Regions from separate parts of the Blautia sp. RTP21359st1_E11_RTP21359_211015 genome, predicted to be linked through region 3. Evidence: predicted binding sites of a transcription regulator. Region 3 holds the regulator's gene; each other region holds the start of a gene.
The links. The regulator Rex, encoded in region 3, represses fermentation and respiration genes when NADH is low (regulators of the CRP and FNR family bind a similar motif). The targets are predictions, from matches to a motif close to ATTGTTAANTANTTAACAAT.

Region 1 (4,293 bases), on a different contig from region 3:
ACTTGCCAGCGTCAGCAGCTTCCTGTACGGAAACAGCTACAGCAACTGTCATACCAACCATCGGGTTGTTTCCAGCGCCGATAAGACCCATCATCTCTACGTGAGCCGGTACGGAAGAAGATCCTGCGAACTGAGCGTCAGAATGCATACGTCCAAGTGTATCAGTCATACCGTAGGAAGCAGGACCTGCTGCCATGTTGTCCGGATGAAGTGTACGTCCTGTACCACCGCCGGAAGCAACGGAGAAGTATTTTTTGCCTTTCTCGTTGCACTCTTTTTTGTATGTTCCTGCTACCGGATGCTGGAAACGAGTCGGGTTTGTGGAGTTTCCTGTGATGGAAACGTCAACGCCCTCTTTCCACATGATCGCAACACCTTCCGGAACGCTGTTAGCGCCGTAGCAGTTAACCTTTGCACGAAGTCCCTCAGAATAGGATTTACGGAATACTTCCTTAACCTCGTTCTTATATGGATCATACTCTGTCTCTACATATGTAAAGCCGTTGATACGGGAGATGATCTGAGCAGCATCTTTTCCAAGACCGTTCAGGATAACACGAAGAGGTTTTTTACGAACCTTGTTTGCTTTCTCTGCGATACCGATCGCACCCTCAGCTGCTGCGAAAGACTCATGTCCTGCAAGGAAGCAGAAGCAGTCTGTCTCTTCCTCAAGAAGCATCTTTCCAAGGTTTCCATGTCCAAGACCTACTTTACGTGTGTCTGCAACGGATCCCGGGATACAGAAAGCCTGAAGGCCTTCTCCGATAGCTGCTGCTGCGTCAGCGGCTCTTCTGCAGCCTTTTTTGATCGCGATAGCTGCACCTACTGTGTAAGCCCAACAAGCGTTCTCGAAGCAGATCGGCTGAATGCCTTTGATCTGATCGTAAACGTTCAGTCCTGCGTCTTTAGTGATTTTCTCAGCTTCTTCGATAGAAGCGATTCCATAGCTGTTTAAAACAGAATTGATCTTGTCAATTCGTCTCTCATATGATTCAAATAAAGCCATTTCCTGTAACCTCCTGATATTTTTACCTTACGAAGTGTAATTACTCTTTTCTTGGGTCGATGATCTTAACAGCATCTGCAACACGGCCGTACTGACCTTTTGCTTTCTCCCATGCTGTGTTCGGGTCATCACCTTTCTTAATGAAGTCAGTCATTTTTCCAAGGCTTACGAACTGATATCCGATGATCTCATCGTTCTCATCAAGAGCGATACCTGTAACATAACCCTCAGCCATCTCAAGGTAACGAGGTCCTTTTTTCAGAGTTCCATACATTGTACCAACCTGAGAACGAAGTCCTTTTCCAAGGTCCTCAAGACCAGCGCCTACTGCAAGTCCGTCCTCGGAGAATGCAGACTGGGAACGTCCGTAAACGATCTGAAGGAAAAGCTCTCTCATAGCTGTATTGATTGCATCACATACAAGGTCTGTGTTCAGTGCCTCCATAACGGTAAGTCCTGGAAGGATCTCAGAAGCCATAGCTGCAGAGTGAGTCATTCCTGAACATCCGATTGTCTCAACAAGTGCCTCCTGGATGATTCCCTCTTTAACGTTAAGGGAAAGCTTACAAGCACCCTGCTGCGGAGCACACCAGCCAACACCGTGTGTAAATCCGGAGATATCCTTTACTTCTTTTGCCTGAACCCATTTTGCTTCTTCCGGGATCGGAGCGGCACCATGATGTACGCCCTGTGCCACTGGACACATTTCTTCTACTTCGCGTGAATAAATCATTTTAAAACTCCTTTCAAGTATAGATTGACCGATGTTATTGAGAAAAAAAGTTCGATAACACCCTATGGCTATTTTCTCACAAAACCTTTGTTTCGTCCAGTCATATTTGATAAAATTTTGCCATAAAACGCATAATATTGGTAGTTATTCCGGCAGTATTGCATGCCTAACTGTCAAATATTTCTGGCAACTACTGTATGTATGTGATAATATATTAGCAAGTTTAACCTTGGAGGTATATTTTTCATGAATGCATCTGTGGATTCTGTTTTTCCAGAAAAATACCGCATTCTCAGCGGAAGCGCTCTGAAGATGATCGCGGTCATCACCATGCTGATCGATCATATCGGAGCTGTGCTGCTCAGTATGTATCAGCCTGCACAGAAAATCCTGTTTACACTTTTCGGCAGAGAATATACTGTATATCTTATTTTCCGCGATATCGGAAGAGCTGCTTTTCCCATCTTCTGTTTTCTCCTGCTGGAAGGCTTCCGGCATACACGGAGCAGGTTCCTCTATGGAAGAAATCTCCTTCTTTTTGCGCTGCTCTCAGAAATTCCGTGGAATCTGATGTTTACAAATACGCTGCGTTACGAAAGACAAAATGTGTTTTTTACGCTTTTCCTCGGATATCTGGCCTTTTGTGCCATCGAATATTTCCAGACCAGACCTTCGATGCAGCTTCTCTGCATCCTGGGACTGCTTGTTGTTTCCATTTTTCTGAAAGCAGACTATGGATGGCGGGGGTATATCTTCCTGCTGATCATGTACTATATGCGAGACGATAAGCCAGGCCAGGCAATCCTCGGAAGCTGCTGGCTTTACTATGAATGGAGAGCCTCCTTTGCCTTTCTGTCCATTAACCTGTACAATGGAAAAAGAGGCTTCATCCGCGGAAAATCAGCAAAATATTTCTTTTACTGGTTTTACCCAGTCCATATTATAGGACTGGTCATACTTCGACAGCTTTTGTTTTTATCTTAATCCCGCCCGCTCCGGTCGGTTCATCCTTCCACGACCAATACTGTTGCATCGCATCCATCCCTCATCAAAAAAAAGCTGCACTCTCTCAAAAGTGCAGCCTAAATGCGTGTCCAGAAGAATCTGTTTCTTATTTTTTCTTTACGATCTCTTTTGCATTTTTATAAATGGAATCTGCAGGAACACATCCACGTACCGGTGACAGCGGGTAGATATTAGAATTCCGTCCGATCACAGTACCGGGATTCAGCACAGAACCGCATCCGACTTCAACATGATCTCCGAGCATCGCTCCGAATTTCTTAAGACCGGTTTCGATCTTTTCATCCCCGTCTTTTACGACAACCAGCTTCTTGTCTGATTTTACGTTGGAACAGATCGATCCGGCACCCATGTGGGACTTATATCCCAGCACAGCATCTCCAACATAATTATAATGAGGAACCTGAACCTTGTTAAACAGCACTGCATTCTTAAGCTCTGTGGAATTTCCCACAACTGCGCCCTCACCAACGATAGCCTTGCCGCGGATAAATGCACAGTGGCGCACCTCGGCGTCTCTGCCAATGATAGCCGGTCCGGTGATACTTGCAGTCGGCGCAACTGTAGCGGATCTTGCGATCCATACATTTTCGCCCTTCTCCTCATATTCAGAAGGATCCAGTGTTTTTCCCAGCTTAATAATGAAATCTCCGATCTCCGGAAGAACCTCCCACGGATAGGTTTTTCCCTCAAAAAGCTCTGCTGCAATGGTCTCATTCAGATCCAGCATATTGCTGATAGTAAAATCTTTCATCATGATGATTTCTTTCCTCCCTGTCTGGAAGCTCGCTCCGGCTTCCTGTAGTTTACAGCGGCCACATCAAAAAACTGCCGCAGGTTATACTGATAATTGCTTGCCTCCACCTGCCGGGTACGTACCCGCACAAAATGCTCCAGCTTGTCCATATATTCCTGTTCCGTGATGCTGCCCTCTGCCACATAGGTGAGCCCCTTTTCCCAGCTTGCCGTAAGCTCCGGGTTCAGAAGCTGCCGGATAGAACAATTTACCACATCGAAGATCATTTCCCCAAGAAGTGTTGGAGTGATCACCTGGGTCTTTTTGTTCAGTGCCAGATATTTGATGTTAAAAAGCTTCTTCAGGATCTCGGCACGGGTAGCACTGGTGCCGATCCCGCTTCCCTTGATCTGGGCTCGAAGCTCCTCATCCTCGATCAGCTGTCCTGCATTTTCCATGGCAAGGATCATGGAACCGGAATTGTATCGTTTGGGCGGTGAAGTCTCACCCTCCTTGATACTCAAACCGTTCACAGGAAGTATATCACCCTTTTTCAGCTTCTGCAACGCCTCCAGGAGCACAGTATCACAGGAAACCTCGTCTTCCTCTCCATTTCTGTTTTTCTCACTGTCTGAAGCCCTTTTCCGCGAAAAAGAATTCGTGGCGATCTTCAGATAGCCTTCTTCTTTGAGAACCTTAAAGGATGAAAAGAATGCCTCGCCGTCCAGCTTCGTCACAAGACTCACCTTCTGATAAACGGCCGGCGGATAAAAAATACACAAAAATCTCCGTACA
Region 2 (4,293 bases), on a different contig from region 3:
GGAAAAAGAGTTAAAAGATAAAAAACCAGCCGAAAATGGCACACCCAAGGTGCCCTGGACGAAAATGATCCCTGCAGCAGCTGTGATTGCGGCGCTTGCGTTTTCGGGCATAAAGGCGAAGGGATCCGAGGAATCAACGGAAGCAGTACAGAAAGCAGAGACAACCGTGATGTCTGCTTCGGAGTTGGAAAAATATCTCGGATATGAAGAAGGAAATACTGTTTCTGACAGCACATCTGCCTCAGATAAGAAAAACAGTACATCAAAGAAAAGCTCATCAAAGAAAAGTGCGAAAAAAACAGCAGCAAAAAAAAGTTCTGGTACGAGAACGGTTTCAGAATCAGCAAAAAGCAATGTCGGTGCGGCAGGACAGGGTTCTACCCAGACCCCGGTAGCGGCAGTTCCGGCCAATGGCTATAAAGATGGAGTATATGAAGGATCTGGAACCGGATTCGGTGGTACGATCCGTGTACAGGTAACAGTCAGCGGAGGAAAGATCGCAGCCATTGATATTCTGGAGGCATCTGGAGAAACTGCGTCGTATTTTGCGTCAGCTCAGGGTGTGATCAGCAGGATGATTGCCGGAAATACACCGAATGTAGATGCAGTAAGTGGAGCAACCTATTCCTCCAACGGAATCATCCAGGCAGTTCAGAATGCCCTCTCCCAGGCAGCGGCAGATGGAAACAGCCAGCAGGTCACCCCTACACCTGCGGCAACTGCTTTACCAACTCCGACATCAGCTCCGTCACCTACAAAAAAACCATCCAAAAAACCATCTCCTACAAAGAAACCGGAAGATCCGGACAGTCCCAAAAAATATCTGGACGGTAAATATACAGCTTCGGCAAAGGGCTTCAATGGAGATGTGAAAGTAACTGTGACCATCAAGGATGGAGTGATCGAAGCTCTGAAACAGGAAAATACGGACACGGAGCAGTTTTTTGAAAAAGCATGGAGCATGCTGGAAGAACAGATCATTGGCACGGATTCTGTGGATGATATTGATGCAGTAAGCGGAGCCACCTATTCCTCCAACGGAATTCTGAACGCTGTAAAAAAAGCTCTCAAAGAAGCGGTCAATCCGGAGTATGGAAAGAAACCGACACCAACTCCAACAAAGAAACCGACACCAAAGCCAACAGCCACACCGAAACCCACGGCAACGCCGAAACTGACAGCCACACCGAAGCCAACAGAGACACCGGCAGCAACCCCGACGCCGGAGCCGGAAGATCCGGATGTGACGCCGGTTCCGGAGGAGCCTAATGTAACTCCAACACCAGGAACAAATGAGCCGGATGCGACACCGGAGCCAACGGAAGCACCGGAACCGGTGGGAATGTACAGAGATGGAACGTATATGGGATCAGCTTTTGGATATGGAGGAAAAACATATCTGACAATTACGATCTCAGGAGGCCAGATCGCATCCATTGAGCAGACAAATCAGGATACACCGGAATTTTTTGATCCTGCATGGAGCACGATCTATTCTCAGATCATGGCAAACCAGTCGGCGGATGGGATCGATACTGTCAGCGGAGCCACATATTCTTCCGAAGGGATCCTGGACGCTGCACAAAAAGCCCTTGCCCAGGCAAAGAATTAACCGGGTGAACGTTGGAGCAGCTATAAACATCTGAATCTAAGCCAATAATAAGAGGTGAAAGAAACCTCTGGACTTCTTGATTTTTTTTGAAGTTCAGAGGTTTTTTGCTAGGTTTCTGAAATTGCTTCTATAAATCGATAAAAAAATAACAGGAATGTATACAGAATAATAGGAAAAATATCAGAAAATATAAGTGGTTTAAATAATTTGAAATGCAAATTAGCGGGGATTAACCTGAGAAATACAATAAAATTTTTATTGCACAGGGCAATGTTTTATGTTATGTTTGAATGTGTGTAATTAAAGTTGTTATTAAAATGACAAACAACGCTGAAAGGAGAACAAATATGAGCAGTAAAATTACGATCATCGGAGCAGGAAGTGTAGGAGCAACTATCGCTTATACCTTATCACAGAGGAGTATTGCATCAGAGATCGTTCTGATCGATATTAACAAAGATAAGGCTGAAGGTGAGGTTATGGATATTGAGCAGGGAACCAGTTTCCGTGAGCCGATCTCCATCGTGGCAGGAGATTACCCGGATGCTGTAGATTCTGACATTGTGATCATCACTTCCGGTATTGCCAGAAAACCGGGACAGACTCGCATCGAGCTGACACAGACCAACGTCAACATTATGAAGAGTATTACTCCGGAGATCGTAAAGGTGGCTCCCAAAGCGCTTTATATTATCGTAAGTAATCCATGTGATATTATGACTTATGCATTTGCAAAGCTTTCCGGACTGCCGGAAAATCAGATCCTTGGTTCCGGAACCGCCCTGGATACGGCCCGTCTCCGCTGCAGACTTTCTCAGCACTACGGTGTATCTGAGAAAAATATCCACGCCTATGTATTCGGAGAGCATGGAGATACTTCCTTTGTACCGTGGTCCAGAGCCTTTGTTGCAGGTGCGACCCTTGATGAGTTTGACAAGATCGTTCATGAGGATCAGAAAGATCTGCAGCCACTTGACAGAGAAGAGGTTCTGGAGTATGTTCATACTTCAGGATCAACTGTGATCGCCAAGAAGGGTGCTACATTTTATGCGGTAGCCGTATCTGTTTGCAGACTTTGCTCGCTTCTTCTTGCAGCATCTGATACAATAGTCAGTGTATCAACCATGCTTCACGGAGAGTACGGTGTTGAAGACGTATGTCTTAGTACCATGGCTTCTATCGGACCGGAAGGTGTAAAACGTATCGTTCGTGTTCCGCTGACCGAGGAGGAGACAGAGAAGCTTCATGCAAGCGCCAATGCTCTGAAGGACGTGATCGCACAGATTGATCTTTGATAAATGTCAGAAGCTGTGTAAAGAGGAAAAAGCAGCCTCAGGCAAATTTGAAACAACGGGAGAAAGATAAAAATGGATATTATTCAGGTAATTACCAGAGAATTGAACGTTGAGAAATGGCAGGTCGAGGCAGCGGTTAAGCTGATCGATGAAGGCTGCACCATTCCTTTTATTTCCAGATACCGTAAGGAAGCAACCGGTACACTGAACGACGAACAGCTTCGTAATCTTAATGAGAGACTTACTTATTTAAGAAATCTTGAGGATAAAAAGGCTCAGGTTCTGGGCAGCATCGAGGAGCAGGGCAAGCTGACTCCGGAGCTGAAGAAACAGATCGAGGCAGCGCAGACACTCGTTGTGGTAGAGGATCTTTACCGTCCGTACCGCCCGAAGCGCCGTACACGTGCCATCATCGCCAGGGAAAAAGGTCTGGGACCTCTGGCCGACATCATCCTTCTCCAGATGACGAAGAAACCTCTTGAAGAAGAGGCAAAAGCATTTCTTTCTGAGGAAAAAGAAGTCAAAACTGTGGAAGAGGCCATCAGCGGTGCCAGAGATATCATTGCGGAGCACATTTCCGATGAAGCAGATTATCGCATCAGCATCCGTAAGAGAACAATGGATAAGGGAACTATATGTTCCACCGCAAGAGATGAGAAGGAGCAGTCTGTATACGAGATGTATTATGACTTTGAAGAGCCGGTGAAAAAGCTTGCAGGTCATCGTGTCCTTGCTCTGAACCGTGGTGAGAAAGAGAAATTCCTTACTGTGAAGATCCTTGCACCTGAGGAAGAGATCATCCGTTATCTTGAAAAACAGGTGATCGTCCGCGATAATCCATATACTACACCTGTTCTGAAAGAAGCCATTGAGGACAGCTATAAACGTCTCATCGGACCGGCTATTGAGCGTGAGATCCGAAGCGCCCTTACAGAGGCAGCAGAGGACGGTGCCATCCATGTCTTTGGCAAAAATCTGGAGCAGCTTCTCATGCAGCCTCCAATTGCAGGACAGGTAGTTCTTGGCTGGGACCCTGCCTTCCGTACCGGATGCAAGCTGGCAGTGGTAGATCCTACCGGAAAGGTTCTGGATACCACAGTTATTTATCCCACAGCACCAACCAATGAGACCAAGATTCGTGCCGCAAAGGAAACCCTGAAAAAGCTTATCAGCAAATATCATGTGACACTGATCTCTGTAGGAAACGGAACGGCATCCAGAGAATCCGAGCAGATCATCGTGGAGCTTCTTAAGGAAATCCCGGAAAAGGTCCAGTACGTCATCACCAACGAGGCGGGTGCTTCTGTATATTCCGCAAGCAAGCTTGCCACGGAAGAATTCCCGAATTTCGATGTTGGACAGAGAAGCGCCGCATCCATCGCAAGA
Region 3 (4,293 bases):
CGCATATCCGATCCTTGTCATTCCCGTATCCAGAGCCAGATGAATATGTACATTTTTTCCAATGCGTGCACCTGCTTTTGCATATTCTGCCGCTGTATTAAGATCCGATATGGTGATCCGGATATCATTGGCTGCAAGCTCCTCATAATATTCCTCAAATACAAGGCCAAGGATCAGGACAGGCTTGGTGATCCCTGCATGCCGAAGCTCCAGTGCCTCCTCTGCCGTAGCTGTTGCAAATCCCCAGATATAGTCATAGTCCTGGATCAGACGGGCAATAGCTCTGGCACCATGGCCATAACCGTCTGCCTTGATCACAGCGATGATCTTTGTCCCTTCTTTGACATTTTTATACATTTCCTCAAAATTGTGGGCAATGGCATCCAGTGATACCAGTGCTTTTACTCTCTCGTATTTTTTCATAATCCCGACTCCTCTTCACCTATAGCTAATGCCTTGGGCAGATATTCTATGATATCTCCTGCCAGCATACTGCGCTTTCCTTTTTCAGCGGCTGCAAGATCACCGCAAAGTCCGTGAAGATAAACACCTAACGCGGCCTTTAAAACCATGGGAGGCTGTTCCTCCGTTTTCAGATACATACATAACACTGCTGCCAGGATCCCGGAAAGCACATCTCCGCTTCCTGCAGTTGCCATTCCGGAATTACCGGAAAGATTCAGATACATCTGGCCTTTTTCATCTGCGATCACCGTACATGCATCCTTCAATACGCACACAGAGCCTGTTTCCGCAGCAGATTTCAGTGCAGTATCTGCGATCTCATGCTGGATCTCCTGGATCGTTCTGCCACTGAGCCGGCTCATTTCTCCGATATGCGGTGTCAGGACTACATGCTCTCCCAGATACTGGTACCACTGTGGATGTGCAGCCAGAAGGTTCAGGCCGTCCGCATCCAGGATCAGCGGCTTTTTCTCCCGGGCAGCCGCCGTGAGAAACCACTGTTCTCTCTCACGGCTGGCCACTGATGTTCCAAGTCCCGGTCCGATCACGATCACATCACACCAGGATAGAAGCTGTTCATTGGATTCCTGATCAAAGCGGCTGCAGACCATAGCCTCCGGAAGGAGTATCTGCAGTGGGATCCTGTTGGCTTCCACAGTCTGGATCTTTACCATTCCCGCACCGGCACGAAGTGCTGCACTGGCGCTTAAATAAGCGGCTCCGCACATTCCCTCACTTCCGGTCACAAAGAGCACTTTTCCGAAGGTACCCTTGTTTCCGCCGGGATCACGTTCCGGAAACAGCTTCAGATCTTTATTTTCCAGACAGGCGGCAGATGCAGTCACAGCTTCCTGCTCATAGATCCCGATATCGGCGGTAACGATCCTTCCTGCATACAGTCTTCCCGGATAAAAGCAAAGACCTCTTTTCCGGTAGGCAAATGTGACAGTCAGATCGGCGCTGAAGGCAATTCCCATTTCCAGGCCAGTATCTCCGTTCACTCCTGACGGGATGTCAACTGCGATCTTTTTGGCCCTCGCACTGTTCATCTCATGGATGATATCAGCATAATGTCCCTCGATCGGACGCGTCAGGCCTACCCCAAACACGGCATCTACTATAGTAGTATATTCACTCCACTGCGGGTTATTCACCTCCGGGACTCGATAACCGGAAGCGATCTTATACTGAAGAGCGGTCTCTCTGGTCATTTTATCTTTGTTTCCGACCATATAAAACTCAACCCGGATCCCCTTCAGATGGAACAATCTGGCAACAGCGATACCGTCACCGCCATTATTTCCGCTTCCGCAGACTACCAGGATCCTTTCGTCCTTCTGGAGATACTTTTCTGTTTCCTCTACCACCTTCAGTGCTGCCCGCTCCATCAGAACCTCGGAGGGAACTCCGATCTCACGGATCGTTGTGGAGTCCAGATCCTTCATTTCTTTGCAGGTAACAAGCTTCTTCATTCTGTCTTCTGCCTCCCCTCTGTCATAGAGAAAGCTGCCGTTTCCGGCAGCTTAACAATTCTTACTTATCCACATGTTCCTGCCTGTATTTGCTGAGATTATAAGACAGTGTCATCAGACTCTCGGAAAGATGAACGTTCTCTACGATCACATCATCCGGTGTCTCAAGATCGAGATGTGCAAAATTCCAGATTGCCTTGATCCCGTTCTCCACCAGGATATCTGCCATTTCCTTGGCTTTATTCTTGGGAAGTGTCAGAATCGCGATCTCCACGTTATTCTCTCTCAGGAAAAACGGAAGCTCACTGAGCATTTGGATCTCAAGTCCACGGACTGCGATGCCCTCAAGCACAGGATTTACGTCAAAGATACCAACCAGCCTGAAACCGCGCTTCTCAAAATCCACATAATTGGCAAGTGCCTGTCCCAGATTACCGGCACCCAGAATGATCATCGGATGAACGGTATCCAGTCCCAGGATCTTACCAATCTCTGTATAAAGATAATGTACATTATAGCCATACCCCTGCTGCCCAAAACCGCCGAAATTATTAAGATCCTGACGGATCTGAGAAGCTGTGGTATGCATCTTCTTACTTAACTCATTGGAAGAAATACGTTCTACATTGTCTTCCATCAGCTCTCCTAAGTAGCGGTAATAGCGTGGCAGACGCTTAATCACCGCTTTCGAGATTTGTTTTGTCTCCACGATAGTTTTCCTCCTTACCTTACACTAGGTTAATTATAACGAATTGACATTTTCCTGTCAATTAAAGTTGTCTATTCTGTACAAATTTCTTTATAATTTTTCTAATAATTGATTTTTTCTTTGAAATCCCGGCAGTTTCCGTTATAATAGGTGGAGGATTTTTCCTTGTTCAGGCATAAACAGGGGTGATTCTTTATACAGGAGGACAGTTTTTATGATTTTATCATGTCAGAATATATGCAAGGCCTTTGGCGAAAAAGTAATTTTAAATGATGCATCCTTTCACATTGAAGATCGTGAAAAGGCTGCTCTGATCGGCTGCAACGGTGCAGGAAAGACCACACTACTGCGGATCATCATGCAGGAGCTTTCTGCTGATTCCGGTACCGTGGTGCTTGCCCGGGATAAAAATATCGGCTATCTTGCCCAGTACCAGGATATCCACGGACATCATACCATCTACGAGGAGCTTCTTACCACCAAGCAGCACATCATCGATATGGAGCGCCGTATCCGCAATATGGAACAGGAAATGAACACGGTGACCGGTGATGAGCTGAACCGTCTGATGGAAACCTATACCCGCCTGACCCATCAGTTTGAGCTGGAGAACGGATACGCTTACAAAAGTGAGCTGACCGGTGTCTTAAAGGGTCTCGGCTTCACGGAGGAAGATTATGACAAGCAGATCGAAACTCTTTCCGGCGGTCAGAAAACCCGTGTGGCGCTGGGCAAGATGCTTCTTTCCAAGCCGGATATCCTGCTTCTGGATGAGCCAACCAATCACCTGGATATGGAAAGCATCTCCTGGCTGGAAACTTATCTTCTGAATTATCCGGGAGCTGTTTTTATCGTCTCCCATGACCGTTATTTTCTGGATAAGGTGGTCACCAAGGTCATTGAGATCGAAGCCGGACAGACCCGCGTATACAGCGGCAACTACTCTGCCTATGCTCTCAAGAAGGCTCAGCTTCGTGACGCACAGTACAAGGCATACTTAAATCAGCAGCGGGATATCAAGCATCAGGAAGCCGTTATCGCCAAGCTGAAATCCTTTAACCGTGAAAAATCCATCAAGCGTGCGGAAAGCCGTGAAAAAATGCTGGACCGTGTACAGAGGATTGAAAAGCCTCTTGAGCTCCAGGACCGGATGCGTATCTCGCTGGAACCACGGGTGTTAAGCGGAAACGATGTGCTCCACGTGGAAGCGCTTTCCAAGGCCTTTCCGGGACAGACCCTGTTCTCCGATATCTCCTTTGATATCAAACGCGGCGAGCGTGTGGCACTGATCGGAAACAACGGAACCGGAAAGACCACCATGCTAAAGATCATCAACGGTCTTATTGAGGCAGATGCCGGCAAATTTTCCCTTGGTTCCAAGGTGCAGATCGGTTATTACGATCAGGAACATCATGTTCTGCATATGGACAAGACAATTTTCCAGGAGATCTCCGATACTTATCCGACTCTCACAGAGACCGAGATCCGAAATATGCTTGCCGCATTTCTCTTTACCGGAGATGATGTTTTCAAGGAGATCTCCGCACTTTCCGGTGGAGAAAGAGGCCGTGTTTCCCTTGCAAAGCTGATGCTTTCCGAAGCCAACTTCCTGATCCTTGACGAGCCTACCAACCATCTGGATATTGC

Region 1: AB5026_RS08445 (iron-sulfur cluster assembly scaffold protein) is a predicted target of Rex. The motif match lies at 1,942-1,961, and genes of this name have one in related genera.
Region 2: AB5026_RS06280 (L-lactate dehydrogenase) is a predicted target of Rex. The motif match lies at 1,918-1,937, and genes of this name have one in related genera.

Annotation. Positions count from the first base shown of each region.
Region 1 is NZ_JBDGAB010000018.1:28,458-32,750, reverse strand. It holds gene AB5026_RS08450 (GGGtGRT protein) at 1-1,006, opposite strand, end outside; gene AB5026_RS08445 (iron-sulfur cluster assembly scaffold protein) at 1,047-1,739, opposite strand; gene AB5026_RS08440 (TraX family protein) at 1,986-2,723, shown strand; gene AB5026_RS08435 (transferase) at 2,851-3,519, opposite strand; gene AB5026_RS08430 (DNA topoisomerase) at 3,516-4,293, opposite strand, start outside.
Region 2 is NZ_JBDGAB010000012.1:52,291-56,583, forward strand. It holds gene AB5026_RS06275 (FMN-binding protein) at 1-1,612, shown strand, start outside; gene AB5026_RS06280 (L-lactate dehydrogenase) at 1,960-2,907, shown strand; gene AB5026_RS06285 (Tex family protein) at 2,980-4,293, shown strand, end outside.
Region 3 is NZ_JBDGAB010000013.1:48,908-53,200, reverse strand. It holds gene alr (alanine racemase) at 1-423, opposite strand, end outside; gene AB5026_RS06650 (NAD(P)H-hydrate dehydratase) at 420-1,937, opposite strand; gene AB5026_RS06645 (redox-sensing transcriptional repressor Rex) at 1,999-2,646, opposite strand; gene AB5026_RS06640 (ABC-F family ATP-binding cassette domain-containing protein) at 2,861-4,293, shown strand, end outside.